Regions from separate parts of the Streptomyces sp. NPDC006624 genome, predicted to be linked through region 1. Evidence: riboswitches for the same ligand, from Rfam matches in the RefSeq annotation. Region 1 holds a riboswitch; each other region holds the start of a gene.
The links. A riboswitch is a leader RNA that binds a small molecule or an ion and turns the genes downstream of it on or off. The one in region 1 is predicted to bind cobalamin.

Region 1 (7,193 bases):
CCCGCCCGGGCGACCGTGCGGTATTCGTCCTGCATCCGGCCAGCCTATGCGTGCCGGCGGTGCTCCTTCTTCGCGCCCCGGGGCACGGTCACGGACGTGAGCAGCGCGGTGCCGGGGGCGAGGGCCTGCCAGGCCGGGCCGTGCCAGGACAGGACGGCGATCGCCGAGGTGGGGAACTTGGTGCGGACCCGCTCCAGGGTGTCGTCGAGGCCCTCGCCCGCCAGCGCGAGGACCAGGTCCTCCAGGCCGGGGTTGTGCCCGATCAGCAGCAGTGTCTCCACCTCGGCCGGGGTCTCGCGCACCACGGAGAGCAGGCCCGAGGGACCGGCGGCGTACAGGCGCCGGTCGTGGCGGACGGGCGGGGGCGTGCCCCACTGGGCGGCGGCCAGCTCCCAGGTCTGGCGGGCGCGCAGCGCGGTGGAGCACAGCGCGAGGTCCGGGAGGCAGTCGGCCTCGGCCAGGGCCCGCCCGGCCGCGGGGGCGTCCCGGCGGCCGCGCGGGGAGAGGTGTCGTTCGTGGTCGGCGACGTCCCCGGGCCAGGCGGCCTTGGCGTGCCGCAGCACGACCAGGCGGCGCAGCGGGCCCGTTGCGGTGCTGTCCATCATGGCGGGGATCCCAGGTCGGCGGCGAGGTCGAGGCCGAGGAGCCGGTCGGCGTAGGCGAATGTCTCGAAGCGGGCGCCGTCCGGCAACGCCGGTTCGTTCTCCACATGGTGCAGGACGTCCAGCACCCGCGGCACGTCCAGGTCGTCCTCCCAGGCGTCGCGCAGCCGTACGCGCACCTCGTCCGGAACCGGCCGGGAGGGGCTGCGGGCCCAGCGTGCGACGGCGGCGCGCCAGCGGGCGAGGGTGGCCCGGGCGTCGTCGAGGAGAGCCGCCTCCAGCTCGGCGGGGGCGCTGTGGTGGCGGGCGAGGAGGGCCAGACGCAGGACGGCGGGCCCGGTGCCGGCCGGGACCTCCGGGGGCAGAGCGTCCGCCGCGCGCGACCGGGCGTCCGGCCGCACGTCCGCCGCGCCCGGCTCGGCCGACCGGGCGAGGAGCCCGTCCGCGTGCCCCGGCCCGTCGGCCGGTGCCGCGGGCTCTGCGGGGCCCACCGGCGCGACCGTGATCCGCACCCCGCCGGCGGTCGGCTCCCCCTCCGGCACCACGTGGATGACCTGCGCCTCGACCAGGCCCGCACCGGCGTCGGAGCCGTCCTCGAAGGGGCGGATGCCGAGCACGGTGGCGCTCGCCCGCAGTTCCGCCTGGCGGCGGCCTCCGCTCAGCAGGGCCCACACCGGTGTGCCGCCGAGTTCCAGGGTCCGGACGAGGACGTCCGCGACGAGCAGCACGCGCAGGCTCGTCAGGTCGGAGCCGGGCGCGTGCACCACGACACGCGTCAGGGCCCGGCGGGCCGGGACGGCGTCGGCCGGCTCGCCGGTACGGGCGTCGATGATGCGCAGCACGAGGCGAGCCTAGGCGGCCGGGCGCGTACGCGCAGGCGGGCCGGGCGCGTCCCGGCCACCTCGGCGGGATCCGCCTGCCCCCGGCATCCCGGCCATCTCTGGGGACCCGCCCTCCCCGGCATCCCAGCCACCTCTGGGGACCCGCCCTCCCCTTGCCCCGGCGACCTCGGCGGGATCCGCCTGCCCCCTGGCGCTCCGTCAGGGGCCAGGCGGCCCGTCAGCCGAGCGTCCCCAGGAACCGTACGTGGGGCCGTCCCCCGGCACCCTCGCGCCGGACGTCCGCCCGCACCCCGTACACCTCGGCGATGAGCCGCTCGGTGAGGATCTCGGCCGGTGTGCCGCCCGCCACGACCCGTCCGGCGCGCAGCACGACGACGCGGTCGCAGTACATCGCCGCGAGGTTGAGATCGTGCAGCGCGACGACGGTGGTGACCGGCAGGCCCGTGACGAGGGTGAGCAGGTCCAGCTGGTGGTGGATGTCGAGGTGGTTGGTCGGCTCGTCCAGGAGGAGCTCGCGGGGTTCCTGGGCGAGCGCGCGGGCGATCTGCACGCGCTGGCGCTCACCGCCCGACAGGGTGTGCCAGCGCTGCCCGGCCCGGTCGGCGAGACCGGTGCGCTCCAGGGCGGCGCGCACGGCGCGGTCATCGTCCGCCGAGGCGGGCGTCCAGGCCCGCCGGTGCGGGACGCGGCCCAGCCGTACGACGTCCAGCACCGTCAGCTCGACCTGTGTGTCGACCTGTTGCTCGACCACGGCGAGCCGGCGGGCGACGGTCCTGCGGGGCAGGCCGGCGAGCGGGCTGCCGTCGAGGGTGACGACTCCGGCGGTCGGTGCGAGCAGCCCGGCCAGCAGCCGCAGCAGCGTGGACTTGCCGGAGCCGTTCGGGCCGAGGACCCCGACGGTGGAGCCGGTCTCGGGCGCGAGGACGACGTCGTCCAGGACGAGGCGCCCGTCGGTGCGCCGGGAGACCCGGTCGGCCCGCAGCCCGTCCCCGCCCGCGGCCGCCCCCGCCCCGCTCACCGCACCCTCCGCGTCCGGTACAGCACCGCCACGAAGGCCGGCACCCCGATCAGCGACGTCATGACGCCCACCGGGATCTCCTGCGGTTCCAGGGCCGTCCGGGCGAGGGTGTCCACCCACACCAGGAACACCGCGCCGGCCAGGGCCGTGACCGGCAGCAGCCGGGCGTGGCCGGGACCGGCCAGGGCCCGGGCGGCGTGCGGCAGGACCAGCCCCACGAAGCCGATCGCCCCGGCGGAGCTGACCAGCGCGGCCGTGAGCAGCGCGGTGACGCACAGCAGCACCAGGCGGGTGCGGGCCACCGCCACCCCGAGCGCGGCGGCCGCGTCCTGCCCGAAGGCGAAGGCGTCGAGGGTACGGGCGTACGCCAGGCACACCACCAGCGCCACGGCCAGCACGGCCAGGCACAGCCACACGTCGGTCCAGCCCGCGCCGCCGAGCGAGCCGAGGAGCCAGAACAGCACGCCCCGGGTGGTCTCGGCGTCGGCGGAGGTCATCACGACGAAGGAGGTGAGCGCGGAGAAGAGCTGCATGGCGGCGACCCCGGCGAGGACCACCCGGTCGGTGGTGCCCCCGAGGGTGTGGCTGAGCAGCAGCACCAGGGCGAAGGACACGAGGGCCCCCGCGAACGCGCCCGCGGACACCGGTAAGGCCCCGCCTCCGACGCCCAGCACCACCACGACGACGGCGCCGGTGGAGGCGCCCGAGGACACCCCGAGCACGAACGGATCGGCGAGCGGATTGCGCAGCAGGGACTGCATCACCGCCCCGCACACGGCGAGCCCGGCCCCGCACACGGCCGCGAGCAGCGTGCGCGGCAGCCGCAACTGCCAGACGATGCCGTCCCGGATCGGCGTCAGCTCCGAGCCGCCGAGGCCGAGGTGCGCGGCGACGACGGACCACACGTCGGCGACCCGGATGTCGGCGGGGCCGATGGTGATGGCCACCGCGACGGAGGCGGCGAGGGCGACGGCCCCGGCCGTGCCCAGAGCGAGCCCGGCCCCGCGCCGGGTGCGCGCCCCGGCCGCTTCCTCATCCGCCGCGGTCAGCTCCCGGGCGGTCACTTCACCAGCCCGAACTCGCGCAGTCCGGCGGCGACTTCCTCCACGCCCTCGACCGTGCGGATGGTCGGGTTCATGGCCTGCCCGCTGAGCAGCACGTACCGCTTGTGCCGGACCGCGTCCATGGTGCGGGTGACCCGGTTGGACTCCAGGAAGGCGATCTTCTTCGCGGCCGACTCGGCGGTCTGCGACCTGCGGGTCAGGTCGCCGATGACGAGGACGTCCGGGTCGCGGTCGGCGACCGTCTCCCAGTTGATCTGCGGCCACTCGTCGTGGGTGTCGTCGAAGACGTTCCGCGCGCCGACGGCCCGGGTGATGATGCCGGGCGCTCCGCAGCAGCCCGCCATGTAGGGCGACTCGGAGTTGGCGAACCAGTACAGGAGGGTGACGTCGGAGGCGTCCAGGCCGGCGGTGGCCTTCCGCATGCGCTGCCGGAGCGAGGCGACGAGTTCCTCTCCGCGCTGTTCCACCCCGAACACGGTGGCCAGGTCGCGTACTTCGCCGTAGACGGTGTCGATGCCGAGGGCCTCGGCGCGGGAGCCGTCGCCGCCCGTGGAGTTGTCCTTGCCGGCGCAGTCGGACGGGGAGACGTAGGTGGGGACGCCGAGCTTGTCGAACTGCTCGCGGGTGGCGACGCCGCCCTTGCCGAGGGTGGAGACGAATGAGGCGGCGACGAAGTCGGGCTCCTCGTCCAGGACCCGCTCGAAGGAGGGGTTGTCGTCGGCGATCCGCGGCACCTTCGCGTTGGCCTTCTCCAGCCCCTTCATCACGGGGTCGGTCCAGGTGGCCGTGCCCGCGAGGCGGTCGGCGAGGCCGAGGGAGAGCAGGATCTCGGTGGTGCCCTGGTTGAGGGAGACGGCGCGCCGGGGCGGGGCGGGCACGCGGACCTCGTGGCCGCAGTTGGCGAGGGTGGCGGTGGCCCCGGCGGCGGGGGCGGCGGTGCCGCCGCAGCCGGTCAGGAGCAGGGAGCCGGCCGTGAGCAGCACGGCGGCGCGGACGGGTCGGATGAGGGGCACGGGGAATTCGTCCTCAGGCGTCGAGGGCTCGGTCGCGGAGCCCGGTCGTACGGTGCTCCCCCGCCGCGCTCCGGCCGCGGGGGCCGCCAGCAGGTCTTCGGACTCGGGTTCGTCCGGTACGGGGCGCCTTCCCGGACGTCACACGAACCGTCCAGTGGCCGAGGCCCCGCCCGTCCCCCTCACCGCTGCGCGTCAGTTCCGGATTCCCACCGGATTCCCTGACCCACGTACATGGGTTCGACTGGCCTCGGCAAGCTATCACGGAGGGGTTCCGGGGAATCACCGCGCGCCGTGCGGGGTTGTCCGGACGACCGCTTTGTGGCGGACGGCGATTCCACGACTTTCCCAGGAGGTTCCGGTGTACGGCGACGAGGCAACGGTCCGCAGGATCCTCACCGAGCTGGGCGACACCTGGGCGGTGGTGGGCCTGTCGTCGAACCGGCAGCGCGCGGCGTACGGCGTCGCGGCCGTACTCCAGCGCTTCGGCAAGCGGGTCGTGCCCGTGCACCCGAAGGCGGAGACGGTGCACGGCGAGCAGGGGTACGCGAGCCTCGCGGACATCCCCTTCGACGTGGACGTCGTGGACGTGTTCGTGAACAGCGACCTGGCCGGTGCGGTCGCCGACGAGGCCGTCGCCAAGGGCGCGAAGGGACTCTGGTTCCAGCTCGGCGTCGTCGACGAGGCGGCGTACGAGCGGGCCCGCGCGGCCGGCCTGGAGATGGTGATGGACCGCTGCCCGGCGATCGAGATCCCCCGGCTCCCGTAGCGCCGCGCCCGGTAGCCGGCACCGCCCGCGCACGCGCCGCCGCCTCCATAATGAGCGCATGACCCGTGCCTCCGCGTCCGCGAACTCCGGTGCCCCGCAGCGTTTCCCGGTCGTCGTCGTGGGCGCCGGCCCCGCCGGTCTGACGGTCGGCAACATCCTGCGGGCGGCCTCGGTGGACTGCCTGGTGCTGGAGACGGAGACCCGGGAGTTCATCGAGCGGCGGCCCCGCGCCGGGGTCATCGAGGAGTGGGCCGTGCGCGGCCTGGAGAAGCGGGGCCTGGCCCGGAACCTGCTGGACCGCGCGGAGCTGCACTCCGCGTGCGAGTTCCGCTTCGACGGGGAGCGCTACCGGTTCGCGTACGGCGAGCTGACGGGCAGCCACCACTTCGTCTACCCGCAGCCGTTGCTGGTGACGGACCTGGTGCGCGAGTACGCCGACGTACGCGGCGGCGACATCCGCTTCGGGGTCCGGGACGTGCGGCTCCACGACCTGGACACCGACCGGCCGTCCGTGTCGTACCGCTGCCCCGGCACGGGTGAACGGCAGGTCGTGGAGTGCGACTTCGTCGCGGGCTGTGACGGGGCGCGCGGGGTGACCCGGGCCTCCCTGCCGCCGGAGCGGGCGCGCATCGCGCGGCACGACTACGGCATCGGCTGGCTGGCCCTGCTCGCGGAGGCGCCGCCGTCCGCCGACTGCGTGCTGTTCGGCTGCCATGCGCGCGGCTTCGCCGGGCAGATGCCCCGCAGCCCGCAGGTGACCCGCTACTACCTGCAGTGCCCGCCGGGAGACGACCCGGAGAACTGGCCGCACGAACGGGTCTGGGCCGAGCTGCGGGAACGGCTCGGGGCGGCCGGGGCGGCGCCGCTGACGGAGGGTCGGCTGATCGAGAAGCGCGTGCTGGACATGCACGACTACGTGGTCGAGCCGATGGTGCACGGCAGGCTCTTCCTCGCCGGTGACGCCGCCCACCTGGTCGCGCCGATCGCCGCCAAGGGCATGAACCTCGCCCTGCACGACGCCTTCCTGCTCGGCGACGCCCTGGCCGCCCACCTGACCACGGGTGACGACGGCGGCCTCGCCGGCTACGCGCAGGCGTGCCTGCGGCGGGTGTGGGACTACCAGGAGTTCTCGCAGTGGCTGTCCGAGGTGTACCACGGCACGGCGGCGGGCGACCCGTTCCGCGCGGGCACCGCGCAGGCCCGGCTGCGGCGCCTGTTCACGTCGCGCACGGCGGCCGCCGCCTTCGCCGAGCAGTACCTGGGGACGGCGGCGCGCTACTGAGCCCGCCCTGCTCAGTCGTGCGGGGGACGGTCGCTGAGCCGGTGGTCGGCCACGTTCAGCGCCTCGTCCAGGAGCCGGCGCAGATGGCCGTCGCGCAGTGAGTAGACCACCCTGCGGCCGTCCCTGCGGGTGTCCACCAGGCCCGCGAGGCGCAGCCGCGCCAGGTGCTGGCTGACGGCCGGCCGCGCCGCCCCGCAGGCCTCCGTCAGCGTCGTGACGTCGGCCTCTCCCCCGGTCAGCGCGTGCAGCAGGGCGAGCCGCGTCCGGTCCCCGAGCAGGGCGAGCAGCTCGGCGGCGAGCGCGAACTGCTCCTCGCCGGGACTGCGCGGATGCGCATCGTGCGCAGATGACAGGTGCATGCGTGCGCTCATACGCACATAATGGCGCCACGGCGGGGGTACGTCCACTCCCGCGCACACCGGAAGGGGATCCCTGTGAGCGACCCGCACGAGCACACCCACCCCCACGGGCAGGAGCACAGGCACGGGCACGGGCAGGAGCACAGGCACGGGCACGCGGGCATGCGAGGGCTCCGCCACCGGATGGGCCACCTCCTCACCCCGCACTCCCACGAGACGGCCGACAAGGTCGACTCCGCCCTGGAGT
Region 2 (7,193 bases), on a different contig from region 1:
TGCGCCGGCACCATCGGCTTCGTCGGTCTCGTCGCGCCGCACGCGGCACGGGCCCTGGTGGGCCGGCGGCACGTACGGGTCGTACCGGTCGCCGTCCTGCTGGGCGCCGCGCTCGTCTGCACGGCCGATCTGCTCGGCCGTACGGTCATCGCCCCCGCCCAGCTCGGGGCTGGGCTGATGACCGCGGTGATCGGCACCCCGTACTTCCTGTGGCTGCTGGTGCGGAGCCGGAAGGCGACATAACACCGCGAAGTCCGGCCAATGGCGCACATGCCTCACCTCGCCCTGTTGGATGGTTCCCCACACGACGGGAGCGAGGGAGCATGGCGGAGGACGTCACGGACGCGGGCCCGCCGCCGTCCGCGAGCCTGAAGCCCGACGCGATCGGGTTCCTGGACGCGCTGGTCATCGGACTCAACGCGACCTCCCCGGCGTACTCGATGGCGGCGGCCATCGGCCCGGTCGTGGCCCTGGTCGGCGTCTACGCCCCCGGGGTCATGCTCGCGTCGTTCGTGCCGATGCTGCTGATCGCCTCGGCGTTCTACCACCTCAACAGGGCCGACCAGGACTGCGGTACGACCTTCTCGTGGGTCACCCGGGCCATGGGGCCGTGGGCGGGCTGGCTCGGCGGCTGGGCCATCACGATGACCGGGGTCCTGGTGGTCGGGTCGCTGGCGGACGTCGCGGTGACCTTCTTCCTGCTCTCCGCCGGACTGGACGGGTGGGCCGCGAACGACGCGGTGCGCCAGGTGCTGACGGTGCTGCTCATCCTGGTGATGACGGCCGTCTGCGTGATCGGCACCGAGGTGTCGGCCCGGGTGCAGGACGTCCTCATCCTGGCGCAGGTCGCCTGCCTGCTGGCCTTCGCCGTGGTGGCCCTGTACCGCGTCTACGCCGGCACCGGCACGCTCGGCCCGACCGAGCCGAGGCTCGCGTGGCTGGACCCGTTCGGTGCCGGCGGGGCGCCCCTGACCTCGTCCCTGCTGCTGGGCGTGTTCATCTACTGGGGCTGGGAGTCGGCGGTCAACCTCACCGAGGAGACCGAGGACTCCGCCACCGCGCCCGGCATGGCGGCCGTGTGGTCGACGGTGCTGCTGCTGGTGACCTACGTGGCGGTCGCCTACGCGGTCGTGGCCTACGCCGGGACGGACTACCTGGCGGAGAACGCGGCGGAGGAGGAGTTCCTCTTCGCGCAGCTCGCGAAGGAGGCGATGGGCGACTGGGACTGGGTCGTGCTGCTGGCGGTCTCGACCTCCGCGCTGGCCTCCACCCAGACGACGATCATCCCCGCGTCGCGCACGGCGCTGTCCATGGCGCGCCGGCACGCGCTGCCCGGCCGCTTCGGCCACATCCACCCGCGCTTCCGCACCCCCGACGTGAGCACCTGGTGGGTCGCCGGCATCGCCGTCGCCTGGTACCTCACGCTGTACAACCTCAGCGAGAACGCCCTCTTCGACTCCCTCACCGCGCTGTCCCTGCTGATCGCGTTCTACTACGCGCTCACGGGGATCGCCTGCGCGGTGTACTACCGCCGCGAACTGACCAGCGGCGTCCGGAACTTCCTGCTGATCGGCCTCGGCCCGCTGGCCGGTGCCGGGCTGCTGGCATGGCTGCTGGCGGAGTCCGTGGCGGACATGGCCGACCCGGACAACTCCTACAGCGGAGTCTCCTGGCTGGGGGTCGGTCCACCGCTCGTCATGGGCCTCGCCGTCTTCCTCACGGGCGTGGTGCTGATGGTGGTGCGGCGCCTGCGGGCCCCCGCGTTCTGGTCGGAACGGCCCGGAGTGGTCGACCCCCGCCTCGTTCCCCGCAAGGAGTGATGAAGATGTCGGTCGTCCTCGGCTACGACGAGTCCCCCGGCGCCCGGCGCGCCCTGCGCGTCGCCATCGAGGTGGCGGCCGCGTACGGCGAACCGCTGGTGATCGTCCACGGCGGCGCCGCCCCCGGTGTGCCGGGAGAGGAGCACGGCGCCCGGCACGAGGCCGTGCGCGAGGCCGGGAACGCCGCGCTCGCCCACGCGGTCCGGGTCGCCGGCGAGGCCGGTGTGCCCACCGTCGCCGAACTCGTCGACGAGCCGCCCGCCCGGGCCCTGACCGACGCGGCGGCACGCCACGGGGGCAGGGTCATCGTCGTGGGCACATGGGGCGAGAGCCCGGTGCGCCCGGCGCCGCCCGGCTCGACGCCGCACGAGCTGCTGCGCCTGTCGAGGGTGCCGGTGCTGTGCGTGCCGGCGGCCGGGTCATGAGCCGTCGGTGCCGCGCCTCGCGAGAGGGGTGAAGACGTAGAGGCCCAGAATCTCCGGCAGGGGCGCCACGCCGGGGCCTCCGGCCCGGACCCAGGAGACGACGTCCTCCGTCGCCTCCCGGTCGTTGACCTGCCCCAGCCACACCGGCCGGCCACCGGCGGCCCGGCCCGCGGCGGACGGCTGGACGACGACGACGTTGGCCTGGTCGCAGACGTCGAGGCAGTCGGTGACCCGCACCGGCGCCGCCGCGCGCAGGCGTTCGGTCTGGGCGGCGTGGTCGACGCCGGTGACCTTGGGGCTGCCGCAGCAGCAGTCCCGGCAGACGACGACGCGGCACGGAAGCGCTCCGGACGGTGTCGCGGACATGGCCGCACCTTCCCTCTCCCCGGGGAGATCCGCCCCGGTGGTTCGTCGAGGAGGCGACCGCGTGAGTCTCCTGGCTCTCGGGTCGACGCCGCTCCCGGCCTTCCCACCCCTGTGCGGGCAGTGGCCTGTTCGGGACCGGCTCGCCGATCACAGTGGCGGGACCGCGCCGGATTCACACCGGCTTCCTCGTTCCGCCGTCGCCCTGTTCGGCGGCCATCATTCCATGAGCGGGTTGGGCAGCGGCAGGTAGCGGGCGTCGGCGCCGTCCGCGCCCGTCCAGCGCAGCAGCAGGTTCGTCTTGGCGGGGAGAGTGGGCGAGGTGAGCAGGGCGCCGGTCTCCGGCAGGTCGTGGCGGGCGAGGGCGCGGCGGGCGGCGGGCCAGGGGTCGAACCCGCCGTGGCGTTCGGCGAGGGCGCCGGCGATCTCGGTGAGGTGGTTGACGACCAGGCAGTACACGAGCCGCTCCCAGCCGGCCGCGCGTCCCACGTCCCGCAGCAGCTTCACGCCCTCGGCGTCCCGGTACAGCACCTGTACCGGCATGCCGTCGGCGTCCACGGCGACCAGGGTGTTCTGCAGGTGCGCCTCGACGACGACGCCGTGCGCGAAGGCCGCCAGGGCCGGGGGCACCGCCCGGGCGAGGTAGGCCTGCCACCAGGCGTCCGGGTCGGTGACGCGGTCGAGCGGGTTGCCGTCGAAGCCCTCGACGAGACCGGCGGCCAGCAGCGGGGTCGCGCCGGGCAGCAGACGGCCGCCGAAGCCGTCGCGGACGAGGACGGCCAGGGCCTCGAAGGCGAAGCCGGCGGTGCGGTAGCCGCGGTCGCTGAGCCAGGCCGGGGGTCCGTCGAACCCTTCGAGGGCGGCGCACACGGCGGCGTCCGTGCGGCGCAGGGCCAGCAGGTCGTGACGCCAGAGCCGGCGGATGTCGTTGGTGATGCGCACGTCCAGGCTGAACTTCAGAAAGAGGTCGTGTCCGGGCGTGCGGACGGTGCGGATCGCCGCCGTCGGCCAGGTGCCGGGGGCGGTCGTGCCGAGCCGGATCAGCCGGCCGTCCGCGAAGGCGGCGCCGAGCTCCCCGGCGGCCAGTTCCAATTGCCAGGGGTGGGCCGGGAGCAGCCGGTAGCCGGGCGGGGCGGTGCCGAGGGCGTCGAGCGGGGAGGTGTCGCCCTCCTCGACGACGGTGTCCTCGCGCAGCCCGAGCAGGGTGAGCGGGAAGCGGGCGTGGGCCTCGGGCGCGTACGGCAGCCAGTCCGCCGCGGGGCCGCCGCCGCGGGCCTTGGGGGCCGGGTGGTGGGTGTGGCCGGTGAGCAGGCACTGCTCGGAGCGCGCGTAGAGGCCGTCGGGCGGGGTGGCGCCGGCGCGGGCGTCGAGCAGCGCGGCGACGGCGTCCCGGCTGTCGGTCATCTCGGCGGGCAGTTCGTGGTTGGACAGCCCGGTGTGCCGGCGCAGTTCCTCGGCGACGAGCTCGACCAGCGCGGTGTGGTCGAGCCGCTGCCAGCCGCCGGGCAGCCGGACCTCCGGATCAGCGGGCCGTCGCGTCCCGCGGACCCGGAGCAGGCGGCCGGTGCCGGGCAGGTGGTGGATGCGGTGGCCGCCCGTCTCCCGCACCGGCCGGGCGACCTCCCGCAGCAGGCAGTTCAGCAGCGGCACGGCGGCGTACGCGTCCGCGGGAGCGACGGCGGCCGGGGGTTCGCCTGGGCCGGGTTCGCCGCGTCCGGAGCCGGCGGGCGGGGGCATGAGGTCCACGCGATCCACTTTTCCCTGCGTTCCTGTGTTCCTGTGGTCCCGGATTCCCGGACTGCCGGGCGGAGATGATCAGTATGTCGGTCGTCGTCGTCCCGCAGTGACGCCCTATTCGTACCCGAGGAGCCCGCCCGTGCACCGTCCCCCCAGCGCCGAGGCCGAGGTCGCCGACGAGCTGGCCGTCGTACGGCCCGCCCTGCTGCCGCGGTACGAGGCCGCACTGCCCGGCGCCCGGGCGGCCGTGCTGTCGCGGCTGTGGCGCGGTCTCGCCCACGATCCGCTGCCCTGGGTGACCCGCCGCGAGCAGGGCGGGGACGGCCTGACCCTGCACCTGCGGGACGGCCGGCGGCTGCACGGCCCGCGGCCGGATCCGTACGCGACCGGCGCCTACGTCACCGTCGTACGGCTCGATGAGACGGACTACGACGATCCGGCCCGGCTCGTGACCGGTCTCGCCGTACCCCACTCCGCGTCCTTCGCCGGTGAACTCGGGCACAGCGTCGCCTCGCTGGCCCTGTCGCGGGCGGGACAGGAGGGCGTGCGGGACACCTGGCCGGACCGCGACTGGGAGTGGGAGCAGCGGGTCGTCGACGGGCATCCGTTCCACCCGACGTGCCGGTCACGGCCCGGTTTCTCGGTGGCCGAGCAGCTCGCCTACGGGCCCGAGCACCGGCCGCTCGTGGAGCTGGGGCTGGTGCCGGTGCGGGCGCGGGAGTGCCTGGTGACGGGCGAGTGGCCCGCTGCCCTTCGGGACGGGCGGCACCTGGTGCTGCCGGTGCATCCGTGGCAGGCGGCGCACGTGCTGAAGCGCTCGTGCGAGGAGCGGCGCGTCGCCCATCCGCTGATGTCGCTGCGGACCCTCGCCCTGCCCGGCGGACCGCATGTGAAGACCTCGCTCAGCGCCCGGCTGACGTCCTCGGTGCGGGACATCTCGCTGCCGTCGGTCGCCGCGTCCGCGCTGCTGTCGGACTTCGCCGCGGTGCCCGCGGCGCGCGCGGACGGTCTGCTGCACGTCACCCGCACCCTGGGCGCGGCGGCGGCCGGTTCCCCCGACTTCGCGGCCGTGCTGCGGCAGTCGCCCCAGGAGTACGCGGGCGGCGGCGAGCGGGTGCTGCCGGTGGCGGCGCTGGCGACCACCGGGCTGCCGGGCTCCCCCGGGTGGCTGGCCGGCTTCGCGCGTCTCACCCTGGCCGTGGGCCTGCGGCTGCTGGAGCTGGGGGTGGCGCTGGAGGCGCACGGCCAGAACCTCCTGGTGGTGCTGTCGGCGGCGGGCGAGCCGGTGCGGCTGGTCTACCGCGATCTGGCCGACATCCGGGTCAGCCCGGCCCGCCTGGCCCGCCACGGCATCGCGGTGCCCGAGCTGCCCGCCCGCATGGTGACGGACGACGAGGACGCCCTGCGCCGCAAGCTGTTCGGCTCGCTCGTGGCCGGGGCCCTGGCCGGGGCGGCCGGATCGGGCGGGGCACTCGCGGCGGCGCTGCAGACGGCCGTACGGGACCTGCCGCCCTCCCCCGACCTCACCGCGCTGCGCACCGAGCCGCTGCCCGCGAAGGCGCTGACGCTGATGCGGCTCTCGCCGCACACGCCCGGGGACCAGTGGGCGCGGCTGCCCAACCCCCTGTGCTGAAGCGACGGTTCGCGCGCCGGGCGCCCGGCGCCTTGCCCCCGGTCACGTTTTGGAGCCGGGTGCCGGCACTCCATAGGATCCGGCGATGATCACAAGAACACGGCTGGCGGCAGGGGTCTGTGCCCTGCTCGCCGCGTTGACGGCCGGGATCGCCTTCCCGGCCGGAGCGGCCGCCGGCGAACCCACGGGCCAGGACGCCCCCAAGGTCGATCTCGTCCTCGACGTGAGCGGCTCGATGCGGGCGCGGGACATCGACGGCCGCTCGCGGATGGCCGCGGCGAAGCAGGCGTTCAACGAGGTGCTCGACGCGACGCCCGAGGAGGTCGAGCTCGGCATCCGCACCCTCGGCGCCGACTACGCCGGGGACGACCGGAAGACGGGCTGCAAGGACACCGCCCAGCTCTACCCGGTCGGCCCGCTGGACCGCACCGAGGCCAAGACGGCCGTCGCCACGCTCACCCCGACCGGCTGGACGCCGATCGGCCCGGCCCTGCTGAAGGCGGCCGGCGACCTGGAGGGCGGCGACGGCTCCAAGCGCATCGTGCTGATCAGCGACGGCGAGGACACCTGCGCCCCGCTCGACCCGTGCGAGGTCGCCCGCGAGATCGCCGCCAAGGGCATCGGCCTGACCATCGACACGCTGGGGCTGGTGCCCACCGCGAAGCTGAGCCGGCAGCTGAGCTGCATCGCCGAGGCCACCGGCGGCACCTACGCCTCGGTCGAGCACCAGGACGAACTCACCGACCGGGTCAACGAGTTGGTGGACCGGGCGGCCGATCCGGTGGTGACGCCGGTGGCGGCCGAGGGGGCCGCCGCGTGCGCGCAGGCGCCGGTGCTGAAGTCCGGGCTGTACAGCGACCGGGAGGAGTTCGGGCAGCAGCGCTGGTACCGGGTGGACGTGCGGCCGGGCCAGGAGCTGCGCGCCTCGGTGAGCGTGGCGGCGGACCGGGCGGTGAACCCGGCCTACGGGGTGCTGCTGCGGGCCGTGACGCTCAAGGGCCGGGAGATCGTGCGCGGCGAGGCGGCGGGCACCGGCCGTACCGACGTGATCTCGGCGGGCCTGCGCTATCCGAAGGCCGCGAGCGACGAGGAGGACGCGCCCGCCGAGGCCGTCTGCCTGGGCGTGACGCACTCCTTCTCGGCGGCGTCCGGCGTCAAGAGCACGCCGGGTCTGCCGCTGGAGCTGACGGTCGACGTCGTGGACGGCCCCGACGA
Region 3 (7,193 bases), on a different contig from region 1:
CCCCCACGACCGCCACCAGCAGCACCAGCAGCCCCGCGAAGAGCCAGGGCGCGTCCTGCGCGTGCGCGCTCAGCCCGGAGGCGGGCGGCGCGAGGAAGGGCCAGCCGAAACCGGCGATCCCGACGGCACTGACCAGGACCAGGGCGGCCACGGACCGCGGACCGAGACGCACGGCACGGGCCTGCTTCTGGACGCTCATGCGCCGTCCCCGGTGCCGAGGGCCGCGCGGACCTGCGGGACCGTGAGCCACCGCTGCGGCGCGAGGATCTTGGTGACCTGCGGCGCGAACGACGGCGAGGACACCACGACCTCCGCCGTCGGGCCGTCCGCGATCACCTCGCCCTCCGCGAGCAGCACCACCCGGTGGGCGAGCTCGGCGGCCAGCTCCACGTCGTGCGTGGCCAGCACGATCGCGTGCCCCTCGGCGGCCAGCGCGCGCAGCACTCCGACCAGCCGTGCCTTGGCCGCGTAGTCCAGGCCCCGGGTCGGCTCGTCCAGCAGGAGCAGCGGGGGCCGTGCGGTCAGGACCACGGCCAGGGCGAGCGCGAGCCGCTGCCCCTCGGACAGGTCCCGGGGATGGGCGCCGTCGGTGACACCGGGGAGCAGCTCCGAGACCAGGGCCCGGCAGGTGCCGGGGTCCGCGCCCGCGTCCCGGTCGGCCGCCGCGCACTCGGCGGCGACGGTGTCGGCGTAGAGCAGGTCGCGCGGCTCCTGGGGGACCAGACCGACCTTGCGGACGAGGTCCTTCGGGGCCGTGCGGTGGGGGACGGCCTCGCCGAGCCGGACGGTCCCCGAGCCGGGGGTGACCAGACCGACCAGGGAGCCCAGCAGGGTGGACTTGCCCGCGCCGTTGCGGCCCATGAGGGCGACGGTCTCGCCGGGGGCGATGGTCAGGTCGACGTCGCGGAGGGCCTGGATGCGGGCGCGGGTGACCGAGAGGGCTCGCACTTCGGCCGTGAACCGGGTTTCGGCGGCGGCGGGAGTGGTGCGGGTGCGGCGGCGGGCAAGTGCGCCCATCGGGGTGGGACGCGCGGATCGTCGGCGGGTGCCCGTGGCCGGTGGCTGGTCGCGCAGTTCCCCGCGCCCCTGCGGGGCGCCCTCCAACCGGCGGCGAAGGTCCGCCGCCCTGCGCCGCGCGTCGCGGACCGTCATCGGCAGCGGGGTCCAGCCCGCCAGGCGGCCCAGGTCCACCACCGGCGGGTACACCGGGGACACGGCCATCACCTCGGCCGGGGGCCCCAGCACCGGGGGCGCGCCCCGGCCCGGCAGCAGGACGACCTGGTCGGCGTACTGGATGACGCGTTCCAGGCGGTGCTCGGCCAGGAAGACCGTCGTGCCGAGGTCGTGCACGAGCCGCTGCAGGACCGCCAGCACCTCCTCGGCGGCGGCCGGGTCGAGCGCCGAGGTCGGCTCGTCCAGCACGAGGACGCTCGGGTGCGGGGTGAGGACCGAGCCGATCGCGACGCGCTGCCGCTGCCCGCCGGAGAGCGTGGCGATGGACCGCCGCCGCAGGTCCGCCAGGCCCAGCAGGTCGAGCGTCTCCTCCACCCGGCGGCGCATCACGTCCGGGGCGAGCCCCAGCGACTCCATGCCGTAGGCGAGTTCGTCCTCCACCGTGTCCGTGACGAAGTGCGCCAGCGGGTCCTGGCCGACCGTGCCCACGACGTCGGCGAGTTCGCGCGGCTTGTGGGTCCGGGTGCCGCGCCCGGCCACCGTGACCCGGCCGCGCAGGGTGCCGCCGGTGAAGTGCGGCACGAGCCCGCTGACCGCGCCCAGGACGGTCGACTTGCCGACCCCGGACGGGCCGGCGAGCAGGACGAGTTCACCTTCGGGGACCTCGAAGTCGACGCCCCGCACGGTGGGTTCGGCGGCCCCGTCGTACGTCACGGAGACGTTCTCGAAGCGGATCACGACGGCTCCTCGGAGTCGGGGGCGGCGAACGCGGGCAGCAGGCCGAGGAGTACGGCCGCCGCGGGCCAGAGGGGGAGGGCGGGGGCGACCAGCGGGACCACGCCCGGGTGCAGGGCCGCGGGGTCACGGGCCGCGGCCAGGGCGAGCAGTGCCGCGACCGCCACCCCGGAGCCCACGATCAGCCAGGCGCGCGCGTCCCAGCGGTCGGGGCGGTAGCGGGTGCGCAGGGAGCGGCGCCCGCCGAGCCGGAGACCCGCCAGGGCGGCCGCCACGCCGAGCAGCAGGACCGGCATGCCGTACGCGGCGCCCTCGGCGGTGAGCAGTCCGTACGTCCCCGCGCAGACGCCGAGCAGGCCGCCGAGGGTGAGGGCGGCGGTGGTGCGGCGGACGGCGGCGGGCACCCGCGCGGTCCGGCCGTAGCCCCGGGCGTCCATCGCGGCGGCGAGGGAGACGGACCGTTCCAGGGCGCCCTCCAGGACCGGCAGGCCCACGTGCAGCAGACCGCGGACGCCCTTGTCCGGACGGCCGCGCAGCCGCCGGGCGGCGCGCAGGCGCTGGACGTCGGCGATCAGGTTCGGGGCGAAGGTGAGCGCGACGACCACCGCCACCCCCATCTCGTACAGCGCCCCCGGCAGGGACTTGAGGAGACGGGAGGGGTTGGCGAGGGCGTTCGCGGCGCCGACGCAGATGAGGAGCGTGGCCAGTTTCAGGCCGTCGTACAGGGCGAAGGTGAGCGCCTCCGCGGTGACCTCGCCGCCGAGACGGATGCCCTGGGCCCAGGCGGGCAGACCGATCTCCGGCAGGGTGATCAGGACGTGCGTGCCGGGGATGGGCGAGCCGAGCACCGTCGCGAACACCAGGCGGACGAGCAGCACGGCCAGCGCGAGCTTGACGAAGGCGCCGTACGAGCGGGACCAGGGCGCCGAGGGGCGGCAGGTGGCCACGACGTAGGCGGAGACCGCGATCAGCAGTGCGAGCAGGAGGGGATTGGTGGTGCGGGTGGCCGCGGTGCCCAGGGCGAGGGACCACAGCCACCAGGCACCGGGGTGCACGGGCGCCCGGTGCGGGCGCCGGGGCCGGGCGGCGTCCGCCACCCGGCGCTGCGGGGCGCGGCTAGGACTGTCCACGGGCACGCCGTCGCACCTGCCATATCGCGGCGCCGCCCAGCAGCACCACCACGGCGACGCCCGCCACCAGTCCCACGGACGGGCCGTCGTCCCCGGAAGACTCCTCGTGCGCCGTGTCCGCCTTCGGGGTCTCCTCGCCGGAGAGCTGTTCGCCGCAGCCCTGCTCCGGGTAGCCCGCGATCGCGCACAGCAGGGCGTTGGTGTCGTAGCGCAGCGGCTTCGCCACCGCGGCCAGCGCGTCCGCCGTCGTCGCGTCCGGGGCGACGCGGGCGCAGGCCGTCCGGGCGGGCGGCGGGGTCTCGCCCCGGGCCGCGTCCCGCCGCGTGCCGAAGTCGATGACCAGCGCCACGCGCTTGGCACCGTCCCGCGACGGCGTCCTCGCGCAGATCGCGTCGAAGTCCGCGGCGGGGCGCGGCCGGGCCGCGTCCGCCGTGTCCTCGCTGACCGCGAAGCGGAAGCCCTGCACGTCGCCGTCGGAAGGGCGGGTCGTGCCGGGGCCCTGGGTGGCGTAGACCCAGCGGTCGCCGTCGCGCTCCCAGAACGACCAGTAGCGGTAACCGGCGGCCTGGGCCTGGCCCGCCCCCGCGAGGAGCAGGAGCGAGGCCAGGAGCAGGAGAACGGCCCGGCGGATCACAGTTGCTGCTGCTTCCTGCGGCCGCTGAACAGGAACCCGATGCCGACGCCCGCGACGAGGCAGACGCCGACGTACCACCACACGCCGAACGGGGAGCCCGAGTCCTTCTCGTCGTCCTTCTTCGCCTCCGCCGTGTCCGCTGCGGCGGCCTGCGGGGCCGGGCCCGTCCCGTTCAGCCGCTTCACGAGGTCCGCGCCGCCGAAGTCGCGGGGGTCCGTGCCGGTCGCGTGGGCGGCGAAGATCAGCTGGGCGTAGGCGGCGGGACCGCTGCGGGCGGCCCAGTCCGCGGCGTTCTTCTCCAGCCACCGCACGGACTTCTCCGCCTGCGCGGTGGCGCCGTGCGCCGCGAGCGCGACGACCGCGTCGGCGGTGTTGCCGAAGTCCGGCTGGGGCTCGGCCCCGGCCAGGGCGGACATCAGGTGGTCGTCCTCCTCGGCGAGCGCGGCGCTGAGGTACGCCGCCCCGTTGCCCGCCGCCTGCTCCGGCGTGCCCGGCTTCGCGCAGGTGGCGCCGGACTTCCCGCCCGGCTCGACCACCATGCCCCGGCCCAGCGCGCCCAGCACACCGGCGGCCGTGGCGTCCGCGTTGGCCGTGAGCTCGCCCTTCTTGTCCGGCTGGAACGCGAACGCGCCGCCGCCGTCCCCGTCGCAGGGCAGCGCGAGCTTCAGCAGGGCGTCGAAGGGCGACCTGCCGTCCTTCTCGACCCGGTCCGGCTTCTCGCCCGCGGCGGCGAGGGCGCCGACGACGATCGACGTGGAGTTCGTGTCGCTGGCGCCGCCGGGCGCGTAGCCCCAGCCGCCGTCGTCGTTCTGGACGGACTTCAGCCAGCCGACGGCCTTGGCGGTGACGTCGTCGTGGCCGCCGAGCGCGGCGAGGGCCTGCACCGCGGCGGAGGTGGCGTTGGTGTCGGGCATCGTCTTCGCGTCGCACGCGGCGGCCGGGTCGGCGCGGTAGGCGGCGAACCCGCCGTCCGCGCACTGCTGGCGCACCAGCCACCGCACGGACTTCTCCGCCGGCCTCACCCCCACCGTGTCCTGCGCCAGCAGCGCGAGCGACTGCCGCCACACGCCGTCGTACTGCGGGTCGGTCGAGCCGTAGAGGGCCGAGGGCAGGGCCCGGGACGGCGACGGGGACGGATCGGCGGCGGCCGGTGCGGCGGCGCCGATCACGGCGACGGCGGCCAGGGCCGCGGCGCTGCTGCGGACGTTCATGATCGGCGGGTGCCTCTCCCTGTGGGGGAGCCGGGCAGCACGGGGCACCCCCGGGCGGCTCGGCTCCGTATACCTCGACGGTGCCGTGCACCGGCGGACCTGCCGGGCACGTGAGCCGGTCACGAACCGTGCGGGGCGATCCGGCTCACCGCCCCTCGGCGGGTGCGGTTCACGGTTGCGGGTCAGCGCCGGAATTGCACCGGCTTTCCCCCGTACGGGTGTGATGACGACGCGCCTACTGTACCCGCACGTCAAAATCCGGCCGAGGGGCGTGGGGGGAGCGGGGGGGGGCGGCGCCTGGGGCGGGCCCCGCTCCGGGGTGGGGGCCCGCACCGCCCGCACCGTGCCCGGCCGTGCCCGCACCGTGCCCGGCCCAGCCCTCGCCGGGACCGCGCCCTTCGTCGGGCCCGCCCTGGACGAGCCCTTCCCGCGGCAGGCCCGCAACCCGGCGGTGAGCCGGCAGGAAGTCGAACTCCTGCGCACCACACAGGAGTTGATCGTCGTATCCGGGCGGACCGGCTAACGTGGGCCGTCCCGACCGCCGTCTCCAGGAGCGTCCATGACCGATCAGGTGCACCACCCCGAGCGCGAGCCGTTCCCCAAGATCGACACCTCGGTGCCGCACTCGGCCCGGATCTGGAACTACTGGCTCGGCGGCAAGGACAACTACGAGGTCGACCGGGTGGCCGGTGACGCGTTCCGCTCGGTCTTCCCCGGGATCGAGACCGGAGCCCGCGCCGCCCGCTACTTCCTCGCCCGGGCGGTGCGCCACCTGGCCGAGGAGGAGGGCATCCGCCAGTTCCTGGACATCGGCACCGGCCTGCCCAACGTGGACAACACCCACCAGATCGCCCAGAGGGTGGCCCCCGAGAGCCGGATCGTCTACGTCGACAACGACCCGCTCGTGCTGGCCCACGCCCGCGCCCTGCTCACCAGCACCCCGGAGGGCGTCACCAACTACGTCGACGCCGACCTGCGCGAACCGGCCACCATCGTCCGCGAGGCCGGCAGGACCCTGGACTTCGGCAAGCCCGTCGCCCTCATGCTCATGGGCATCCTCGGCCACATCGAGGACCATGACGAGGCGCGCTCGATCGTCCGCGCGCTGGTGGACGCCCTGCCCCCCGGCAGCTTCCTCGTGCAGTACGACTCCACCGACACCAGCGAGGACTACGTCCGGGCCATCGCCCAGTACAACGACGGCGGTTCGATCCCGTACATCCTGCGCAGCCCGGAGCAGATCGCCCGCTACTTCGACGGCCTGGAGCTGCTCGAGCCCGGGGTGACGTCCTGCTCGCGCTGGCGCCCGGACGCGGAGGCGCTGGGGCTGCCGGCCGAGGTGCACCAGTACGGCGGGGTCGCCCGCAAGGGCTGAGCCGTCAGGTCTCCTGCAGGACGCGGTGCAGGATGGTCGGAGTCTCGTCGGGCGACTCGGCTTCGACCACCAGCCGGTTCATCGCGTCCCAGTAGCGCTCGATCTCGGCGGGCTTGTCGGGGTAGAGGGCGCAGGTCAGCTTCTCCAGGTAGACCATGTCGGGCAGGTGCCCGCCCGGCAGGCGCAGGATGGTGACCGGACCGCCCTCGGCCGCGTGCCCGCCGCTGCGGAACGGCAGGATCTGCACCGTGACCTGCGGCAGCCGGCACAGCTCGATGAGATGCCGCAACTGGGCGCGCATCACACGGATCCCGCCCACCGGGCGGCGCAGCGCCGTCTCGTCGAGCACCGCCCACACCCGGGTCGCCGGCTGCCGGTGCAGGATGCGCTGGCGGGTCATCCGCAGCGCGACCCGCCGCTCGATCTCCGCCGGGCTCGCGTCGGGGTGGCTCACCCGCAGGGAGGCGCGGGCGTAGTCGGGCGTCTGGAGCAGTCCGGGCACGCGCTGGACCTGGTAGCAGCGGACGACGCTGGCCGCCTGCTCCGCCGCGAGGAAGGTCTGCATCCAGGCGGGCACCACGTCGCTGTAGTACCGCCACCAGGCGGGGGCGTTGGCCTGCTCGGCCAGCGCCAGCAGGGTGGCCCGTTCGGCCTGGTCCGTGACGCCGTAGAGGGTGAGCAGGTCGGCGACGTCCCGGAGTTTGAACCCGTGGCGCCCGGCCTCCATGCGGCTGATCTTGGACGAGGAGGAGCGGATGACGTGTCCCGCGTCCACGCGGTCGATGCCCCGCTCCTCACGCAGCCGCCGCAGCCGCGCGCCCAGTACCAGTCGCGGCACCAGGGGCCCGGCGGACCGGCCGTCCAGGACACCGCTGCCCGTCGCGAGGAATGCGGTCTCTTCGGTGCCCATGGGCGTCTCTCCCGGTGCGAGCGTT
Region 4 (7,193 bases), on a different contig from region 1:
GCGCCCGGTCGGCGGGCGCCGGGGATCGTCGAGGTGCTACCACCGGTCCGGGTCACACGACCCCCGGCGCCGGCGCGGCCGGGGGGCGTGCGAGCGGCGTCAGCTTCCCGGTGTGCCGAGCCGGTCCGCCGCCACGGCCAGCAGCTCCTCCGGCGTGCGCGGTCCCGGCTCCTCAACCGGCAACAGCCCCTGCACGCGCAGGAGTTCCGCCGCCGCCGCGCCCCACGGCAGTCGCAGTCCGGCCTCGTGGAGCAGGTCGGTGCGGGCCAGGACCGTGGACGCGGGGCCGGTGCGGACGCCGGACGGGGTGAGCAGCGCCGCGTCGTCCGCCCAGCCCAGGGCCAGGTCGACGTCGTGGGTGGCCATGACCACGGTGGTGCCGCCCGCGCGCAGCCCGTCGAGCGTGGTGAGCAGCCGTTCCTGGCCGTCGGGGTCGAGTCCGGCGGTCGGTTCGTCGAGGATGAGTACGCGCGGCCGCATGGCGACGGCGCCCGCGATGGCGGTGCGTTTGCGCTGGCCGTAGGAGAGCAGGTGGGTGGGCCGGCCGGCCAGGGCGGTGATGTCGAGGGCGGCGAGCGCCTCGGCCACCCGGGCCCTGACCTGCGCGTCGTCCAGACCGAGGTTGAGCGGCCCGAACGACACGTCCTGCTCGACGGACGCCGCGAACAGCTGGTCGTCGGGGTCCTGCACCACCAGCTGGACGGTCGTGCGCAGCCGCGTCAGGCCCTTGCGGTCGTACGTCACCGGCTGCCCGGCGACCGTCAGCCGGCCCTGGTGCGGTTTCAGCCCGCCGCTGAGCAGCCGCATCAGCGTGGTCTTGCCGCTGCCGTTGCGGCCGAGCAGCGCGAGCGCGCGCCCCTCGCGGACGTCGAAGTCGAGGCCGCTGAGCACGGCCGGGCCGTCCTCGTAGGCGAAGGAGGCGCCCCGCAGGGCGACGAGGGCGGGCTCGCTCATGCCGGCGGCCTTTCCAGGACGAGGGTGAGGGCGGCCAGCGCGGCGAGCAGCGCCCCGCTGGCGGCGGTGAAGCGGGCGGAGACCCGGGCCTCGGGCACCAGGACCCGCAGGGTGCCGTCGTAGCCGCGCCCGGCGAGCCCCGACTGCAGGCGCGCCGCCCGGTCGAAGGCCCGGACGAACGCGGTGGCGCCGAGCCCGGCCAGGGAACGCCACTCCGCGGCCCGGCCGGTGTGACCGAGCCGGGCGGCCTGCGCTTCCCGGATACGCCGCACGGAGTCCAGCAGCAGGAAGCTCATCCGGTACGTCACGAGCGCCACGTCGACGACCGGCGCGGGTACTCCGGCCCGCACCAGACGCGGCAGCAGGTCGGACATGGGCGTGGTGAAGGCGAACAGCAGCACGCCGAGGGACGCCGCCGAGGTGCGCAGCAGCAACTCCCCGGCCCGGACCGGCCCGTCGGGGGCGAGGGAGACGAAACCCCCCGGCCCGCCGACCTGGACGAGCAGCGTGACCGCACCGGTCACGCAGAAGCCCAGCGGCACCCGGTAGGCACGCCACAGCCGCCGCCCGGGCACCCCGGCCGGCCCCAGCAGCAGGACCAGCGCCGTCAGGAGCACCAGGGCCGCGCCCGGCCAGGGCGGCAGCGAGATCGCCAGCAGGGTGAGGCCGAGTCCGAGCACGGCCTTGTCCACGGGGTGGCGGCGGCGCCAGCGGCTGCTGTGCGCCGCCGCGTCGATCGGCAGCACGCGCGCTCAGTCCTGCCCGGCGGCGGACGGACCGCCGGCGTCCGCGGGCACGCTCCCGGTGTGCCGCTCCAGCGCCCGCTGCTCGCCCTGCCGCCGTCCCCGGTGCAGCCCGAAGTAGTAGGCGAGGAAACCGGTGCCGAGGGCCGCCTGCAGGGAGAACAGCGCCGACTCGATCTCCCCGGACGGCGGCTCGTACAGCGGTGAGAACCACGGCTCGTAGTCCGGCTCGATCTCGGTGATCGCCGCCTCGGCCTCGCCGTCGGCGCCCGTGAACGGTTCCTTCTTGTGGTCGCCGAGTCCGAGCGCCAGCGGCAGCACGGCGAGCGCGGCCACGACGAACAGCAGCACCAGGTTGATCTTCGTGTTCCGCTTCATCGGGCCACCGCCTCGGTCTCCGTACGGGACCGCTTGCCGGCGACGAGGACGCCCAGCCGGGTCAGTTCGCCCTTGCTGGACTGCACCAGCAGCCGCATCACGAGCACCGTCAGCAGACCCTCGCTCACCGCGAGCGGGATCTGGGTGACGGCGAAGATGGACCCGAACTTCCCGAGCGCGCCCCAGAACCCGCTGCCCGGGTCGGGGAAGGCGAGCGCCAGCTGCACGCTGGTGACGCAGTAGGTGGACAGGTCGGCGACGAACGCCCCGCAGAACACGGCCGCCATCAACGGCACGTCGTAGCGCCGGAGCAGCTTGTAGACCGCGTACCCGGCCCAGGGCCCGACGATCGCCATGGAGAAGACGTTGGCGCCGAGCGTGGTGAGCCCGCCGTGCGCGAGCAGCAGCGCCTGGAAGAGCAGCGTGATGGTGCCGAGCACCGCCATGACGGGCGGCCGGAACAGGATCGCCCCCAGGCCGGTTCCGGTGGGGTGGGAGCAACTGCCGGTCACGGACGGCAGTTTCAGCGCGGACAGGACGAACGTGAAGGCGCCGGAGGCACCGAGGAGCAGAGTGCTCTCGGGGTGCTCGCGGACTTCACGGGTGAGTGACCGGACCCCGTGGACGACGAACGGCGCCGACGCGGCGCCCCAGGCGACCGCGTGCGCCGGAGGCAGGAAACCCTCGGCAATGTGCATGGCTCAGCAGACCCTCTCCAGCACCTCGTGGATGGTTGACGCGCCTTGGCCGGTCTCCTGGCTGACGGGTACCACCGCCCGAACTCCGCCTTCCCGGGTCACGAGGACCCAGTGGCTGCCCGTGAGGGCTGGAGCCGGACTTCCCGATTCACAGTGGCGAGGGCCGCACCGGCATCACACCGGATTTCCCGTTCACCAAGGCCTGGTGACAATAAGGCCGGGGTAAGGGCGATGACAAGCCGCCCCAGGGGGCGCGTGAGGGGGCGTCCGCTCGCACACCGGCGCAAGCGCGCTCAGTCGTCACCCTCGTCGTCCTCGCCGTCCCCCTGGCCCCCGGGCCGCTGATCCTGCGGGGGTTGCGGTGCGTCCGCCTGCTCCTGAGGGCTGCCGGCCGTCTCCTGCGCCGGGGTCGCGGGGGCGGACGCCGGGGCGGCGGAGGCCGGTGGTGCGGGTGCCGCGGGGGACGGGGTGACATCGGCCACTGTGCCGGCCTCGGGCGCCGCGGCGCCGCCGGGGCCGGAGGTGACGGGCCCGGCGGACTCGGCACTCTCGGCGCCCTGTTCGGCCGCGGGCGCGGCGGGGCCGCTCGCGGACGGGGACGGGTCGGGTTCCGTGCCCTCCGTCGAGGTGTCGTCCGGTGAGAACCACAGCATGCCGAGGAACATCGCGGCGAGGAAGAGCGCCGCCGCGCCGGCGCCGGCGGCCACCCGCGGCCGGTTGCCGGGGCCGCCGCGCGGCGCCGAGCGGCGGCCCCGCCCGCCCCGCGCCGTACGCGGCCCGGTGGGCAGCGCGTAGGTGACCGGATTGCTCGTCTCGCCGGGCGCGTACGTGGCCGGCCCGGGGGAGCGGACCGGGGCCGTGGCCTCCGGCAGCGGCTCGGGCAGACCCCGCCAGGCGCCGCCCGCGAACCACTCGGCGGCCTGCTGGGCCGTGGGCCGGTCCTCGGGCTGCTTGGCGAGCAGCCCGAGCAGGTAGTTCTCGAAGGCCGGCGGCAGCTGGGCGACTCCCAGCTCGCGCGGCGGCACGGGGGCGGAGTCGAGGTGCTGGTGGAGCAGCGCCACGGCGCTGTCGGCGTCGAACGGTGGCCGGCCGCTGAGCAACTGGTAGAGCACGCACCCCAGGGAGTACATGTCGGAGGCGGGGCCCGCGGGCTTGCCCAGGGCACGCTCCGGCGCCAGGTAGAGGCCCGTGCCGACGATCTGCCCGGTCGCGGTGAGGGCCGCTCCGGGGTCGTCGAGGAACCGCGCGATGCCGAAGTCACCGATCTTCAGGGTGCCGTGGGCGTCCAGCAGCAGGTTCGCCGGTTTGACGTCACGGTGGACGATGCCGCGCGCGTGCGCGGCGGCGAGCCCCGCGGCCGCCTGGGCGGCCAGCACCGCCACCCGCTCGGCGGGAAGCGCCCCGGAGGTGGTCAGCACCCGGGCGAGGCTGTCGCCCTCGACCAGCTCCATCACCAGGTACAGCCGGTTGTCGTACTCGCCGAAGTCCAGCACACCGACGACGTTCGGGTGGTTGAGACTTCCGGCGGTCTGGGCTTCCAGACGGAAGCGGGAAGCCGCCGTGGCGTCGGTGTCCTGGGGCAGCAGCAGCTTGACCGCCACCGCTCGGGCGAGCGTCTCGTCGTACGCACGCCACACCTCTCCCATTCCACCGCGCCCGATCTCCTCGTCCAGCCGGTAGCGGCCCGCTAGCAGCACACGTCCTCGTCTCATGCTCGGGGAACTCGCCGCAGCCCGAACTCTCCGTGGTCGCACGGGGATTGGTGGGGGTGCCGCAGCCGACCCAGGATACTGGCGCCGGATGACCGCTCCTGTCCCGACCGATGTCCCGAACCGTACGCTCCGGGACATCCCGGAGCGAAGGCCTCGCAGGTCGCGGGGGTGCCGGGGCGCGTCCGGCGCCGCGCCTCCCCGGCCGGGGCGTGGCTAGGCCGCCGTTGCCGTCTCCTTCTGCGCGCGTGGCAGCAGCGCCACCGCCAGCGCCGGTACGGCCGCCAGGACCAGCCACGGCACCGCGGCCGGCAGCCCCGGGTCGAGCAGGGAGCCGGTGGCCGCGCTGCCCGCGAGGACGATCAGGCCGGACACCGAGGACAGCGCGCCCGTGTACAGCCCGATCCGCCCCTCCTCGGCGAGGTCGGGCACCCACGCGCGGGCGGCGGGCACGACGAGCATCTGCCCGACGGTCAGCAGCACGACGAAGCCCGCGGCCGGCAGCAGCCCGGCGCTGCCCGTCCAGCCGGCGGGACGGGCCGCGGCCACCACCGCGAACCCCGCCGCGATCAGTAGCAGTCCGGCCGTCATGGAGCGGCGCAGGCCGAGCCGCTCGCCCGCCCAGCGGGTCACGGGCAGCTGGGCGCACACCACCAGTGCCGAGGACAGCGCGAACAGCCAGGACAGCGGCGCCTGGGAGCCCGCCGCGCGCTGCACCTCGCCGGGCAGGGCCAGGTAGAGCTGGTTGTAGGCCAGCAGGTACGTGCCGTACGCGCAGCACAGGGCCAGGAAGCGGCGGTTGCGCAGCAGCGCCCGCGCCCCGCCCCGGCGCCCGGCCCGGACCCGGCCCGGGATGTGCTGCGGCATCAGCCGCAGATGCCCGGCGAGGACGAGCACGAACACCGCCGCGCCCGCCAGGCACGCGGTGCGGAAGTCGACGACGAGCAGCAGCGCGCCGAGCAGCGGCCCGGCGAAGGCGCCGGCCTGCCCCGCCACGCTGAACAGGGCCAGCACGCCGGTGCGTGAGCCGTGCCCGGCCTCCTCCCAGGCCACCGCCTGGCGGGCCACCTCGGACTCCACGGCGGGCGAGAACAGCGCGGCGGCGAAACCGATCAGCAGCACCGCCCCGATGACGGCCCAGCCGGCCCGCGCGTACCCGAGCCAGACGAACCCGGCGATCCGCAGGGCGCAGCCGGCCAGCACCACCGGCCGCACGCCCCACCGGTCGACGAGCCAGCCGCCGACCACGAACAGCCCCTGCTGGCTGAAGGTGCGCAGCCCGAGCACGAAGCCGACCAGCCAGCCCGCCATGCCGATCGCGGTGCCGAGGTGCCCGGCGAGGAACGGCAGCACGGCGTAGAAGCCGACGTTGAAGGCGAGCTGGGTGAGGATCAGCAGCCGCAGCAGCGGGGACAGGGCGGACCACAGCCGCCGGGCGCTCTCGCGGGGCGCGCGTGCGCTTCGTCCCCGGGCCGGGGCGCGGGAGATCGGTTCGGTCATCGTTCTTCCACGGGGGAGCCGGACACGGGAGCCAGGGGGGCGGCCGGGCGGTTCGTCCGTGGCCGCGGCGCGACCGTGACCCGCTCTCCGGGCGACTCGGGCGACTCGGGCGACTCGGGCGGCTCGGGCGGTCCGGGCGGTCCGGGCGGTCCGGGCGGGACGTCCGGCCGCGTGCGTCTCCGGGGCAGCCGCAGGCCACCCGCGGCGGTGACCGCGAGTGCCCCGAGCAGGGCCAGGACGGCCGCGGGGAAGAGCACGGCCCACGGCGCGCGCTCGGCGTACGGCTGGTTCTCGGCCAGCAGCAGACCCCACTCGGGGGACGGCGGCTGGGCGCCCAGGCCGAGGAAGCCCAGCGCGGCGAGGCCCAGCGCGACGCCGGGCAGCCGCAGCAGGGCGTGCCGGGTGACCGGCGGCAGCACGGCGGGCAGCAGCGCGTGCCGCAGCAGGTGCAGGCGGCCCGCTCCCAGCGCCCGGGTGGCCACCAGGTGGGTCGTCGCGCGTTCCTGACGCAGCAACGAGGCGGTGTGCGCGGCCAGCGGCGCCCAGGCCACGACGGCGAGCGCGTACGCGGGCGTCCACGGACCGCTGCCCGCGACACCGGTGACGAGGAGGCCCGCCACCACGGGCGGCACGGCGCTGACCGTGTCGACCAGCGGCCCGGACAGCCGAGGCAGCAGCCCCAGCAGCACACCGGCGGCGAGCGCGGCGGCGCTCACCGCGAGGGCGGTGCCGAGGGTGGTCAGCGCGCCGTGCGCGACCCGGGCCAGCACGTCCCGGCCGAGGGCGTCCGTGCCGAACGGATGGGCGGGGGAGGGGCCCTGCAACCGGGCCAGGGGGTCCAGGGCGAGCGGGTCCCGGGGCAGCCCGGACACGACGACGGCCGCGAGCAGCGCCCCGTACACGAGCGGCAGGACGCGGGGCGCGGGCGGCCCCGGCCGGTGCAGGGAGTGCAGAGCCCCGTCGCGCAGGGCGGGTCCGATGAGCAGCCGGGCCGTGAGCCGGGCGAGGACGCCGGCGACGGCCGCGAGCAGGACCAGGGTGAGGGTGCCGGTCTGCAGCACGGGCAGGTCCTGCGCCAGCGCGGCGTGCAGGGTGAGCCGGCCGAGGCCCGGGATGTCGAAGATCTGCTCGACGGCGACGGAACCGCCGGTGAGACCGACCACGAACAGGCCCAGGTTGGGCAGCAGCCCGGGCACGCTGCGGCGCACCGC

Region 2: it holds a riboswitch for cobalamin, as region 1 does, so the genes downstream of both, ABZY20_RS11010 ((2Fe-2S) ferredoxin domain-containing protein) here and ABZY20_RS36860 (ABC transporter substrate-binding protein) in region 1, are expected to answer to the same signal.
Region 3: it holds a riboswitch for cobalamin, as region 1 does, so the genes downstream of both, ABZY20_RS00580 (prenyltransferase/squalene oxidase repeat-containing protein) here and ABZY20_RS36860 (ABC transporter substrate-binding protein) in region 1, are expected to answer to the same signal.
Region 4: it holds a riboswitch for cobalamin, as region 1 does, so the genes downstream of both, ABZY20_RS08375 (energy-coupling factor ABC transporter permease) here and ABZY20_RS36860 (ABC transporter substrate-binding protein) in region 1, are expected to answer to the same signal.

What each region holds. Positions count from the first base shown of each region.
Region 1 is NZ_JBEXOM010000042.1:6,653-13,845, reverse strand. Features, by position in the region: gene ABZY20_RS36885 (YigZ family protein) at 1-35, opposite strand, end outside; gene ABZY20_RS36880 (histidine phosphatase family protein) at 45-605, opposite strand; gene ABZY20_RS36875 (hypothetical protein) at 602-1,444, opposite strand; gene ABZY20_RS36870 (ABC transporter ATP-binding protein) at 1,662-2,462, opposite strand; gene ABZY20_RS36865 (iron chelate uptake ABC transporter family permease subunit) at 2,459-3,451, opposite strand; gene ABZY20_RS36860 (ABC transporter substrate-binding protein) at 3,523-4,539, opposite strand; cobalamin riboswitch at 4,610-4,800, opposite strand; gene ABZY20_RS36855 (CoA-binding protein) at 4,898-5,305, shown strand; gene ABZY20_RS36850 (4-hydroxybenzoate 3-monooxygenase) at 5,364-6,587, shown strand; gene ABZY20_RS36845 (metalloregulator ArsR/SmtB family transcription factor) at 6,599-6,958, opposite strand; gene ABZY20_RS36840 (cation diffusion facilitator family transporter) at 7,022-7,193, shown strand, end outside.
Region 2 is NZ_JBEXOM010000005.1:38,534-45,726, reverse strand. Features, by position in the region: gene ABZY20_RS11025 (iron ABC transporter permease) at 1-243, shown strand, start outside; gene ABZY20_RS11020 (APC family permease) at 324-1,820, shown strand; gene ABZY20_RS11015 (universal stress protein) at 1,826-2,245, shown strand; gene ABZY20_RS11010 ((2Fe-2S) ferredoxin domain-containing protein) at 2,240-2,611, opposite strand; cobalamin riboswitch at 2,675-2,802, opposite strand; gene ABZY20_RS11005 (IucA/IucC family protein) at 2,828-4,345, opposite strand; gene ABZY20_RS11000 (IucA/IucC family siderophore biosynthesis protein) at 4,485-5,978, shown strand; gene ABZY20_RS10995 (VWA domain-containing protein) at 6,064-7,193, shown strand, end outside.
Region 3 is NZ_JBEXOM010000001.1:119,240-126,432, forward strand. Features, by position in the region: gene ABZY20_RS00560 (ECF transporter S component) at 1-199, opposite strand, end outside; gene ABZY20_RS00565 (ATP-binding cassette domain-containing protein) at 196-1,911, opposite strand; gene ABZY20_RS00570 (energy-coupling factor transporter transmembrane component T) at 1,908-3,005, opposite strand; gene ABZY20_RS00575 (SCO2322 family protein) at 3,025-3,672, opposite strand; gene ABZY20_RS00580 (prenyltransferase/squalene oxidase repeat-containing protein) at 3,669-4,883, opposite strand; cobalamin riboswitch at 4,996-5,134, opposite strand; gene ABZY20_RS00585 (hypothetical protein) at 5,227-5,406, shown strand; gene ABZY20_RS00590 (SAM-dependent methyltransferase) at 5,443-6,258, shown strand; gene ABZY20_RS00595 (DUF5753 domain-containing protein) at 6,263-7,168, opposite strand.
Region 4 is NZ_JBEXOM010000003.1:442,650-449,842, forward strand. Features, by position in the region: gene ABZY20_RS08360 (ATP-binding cassette domain-containing protein) at 100-954, opposite strand; gene cbiQ (cobalt ECF transporter T component CbiQ) at 951-1,700, opposite strand; gene ABZY20_RS08370 (energy-coupling factor ABC transporter substrate-binding protein) at 1,707-2,075, opposite strand; gene ABZY20_RS08375 (energy-coupling factor ABC transporter permease) at 2,072-2,773, opposite strand; cobalamin riboswitch at 2,803-2,988, opposite strand; gene ABZY20_RS08380 (serine/threonine-protein kinase) at 3,067-4,470, opposite strand; gene ABZY20_RS08385 (MFS transporter) at 4,699-5,982, opposite strand; gene ABZY20_RS08390 (ABC transporter permease subunit) at 5,979-7,193, opposite strand, start outside.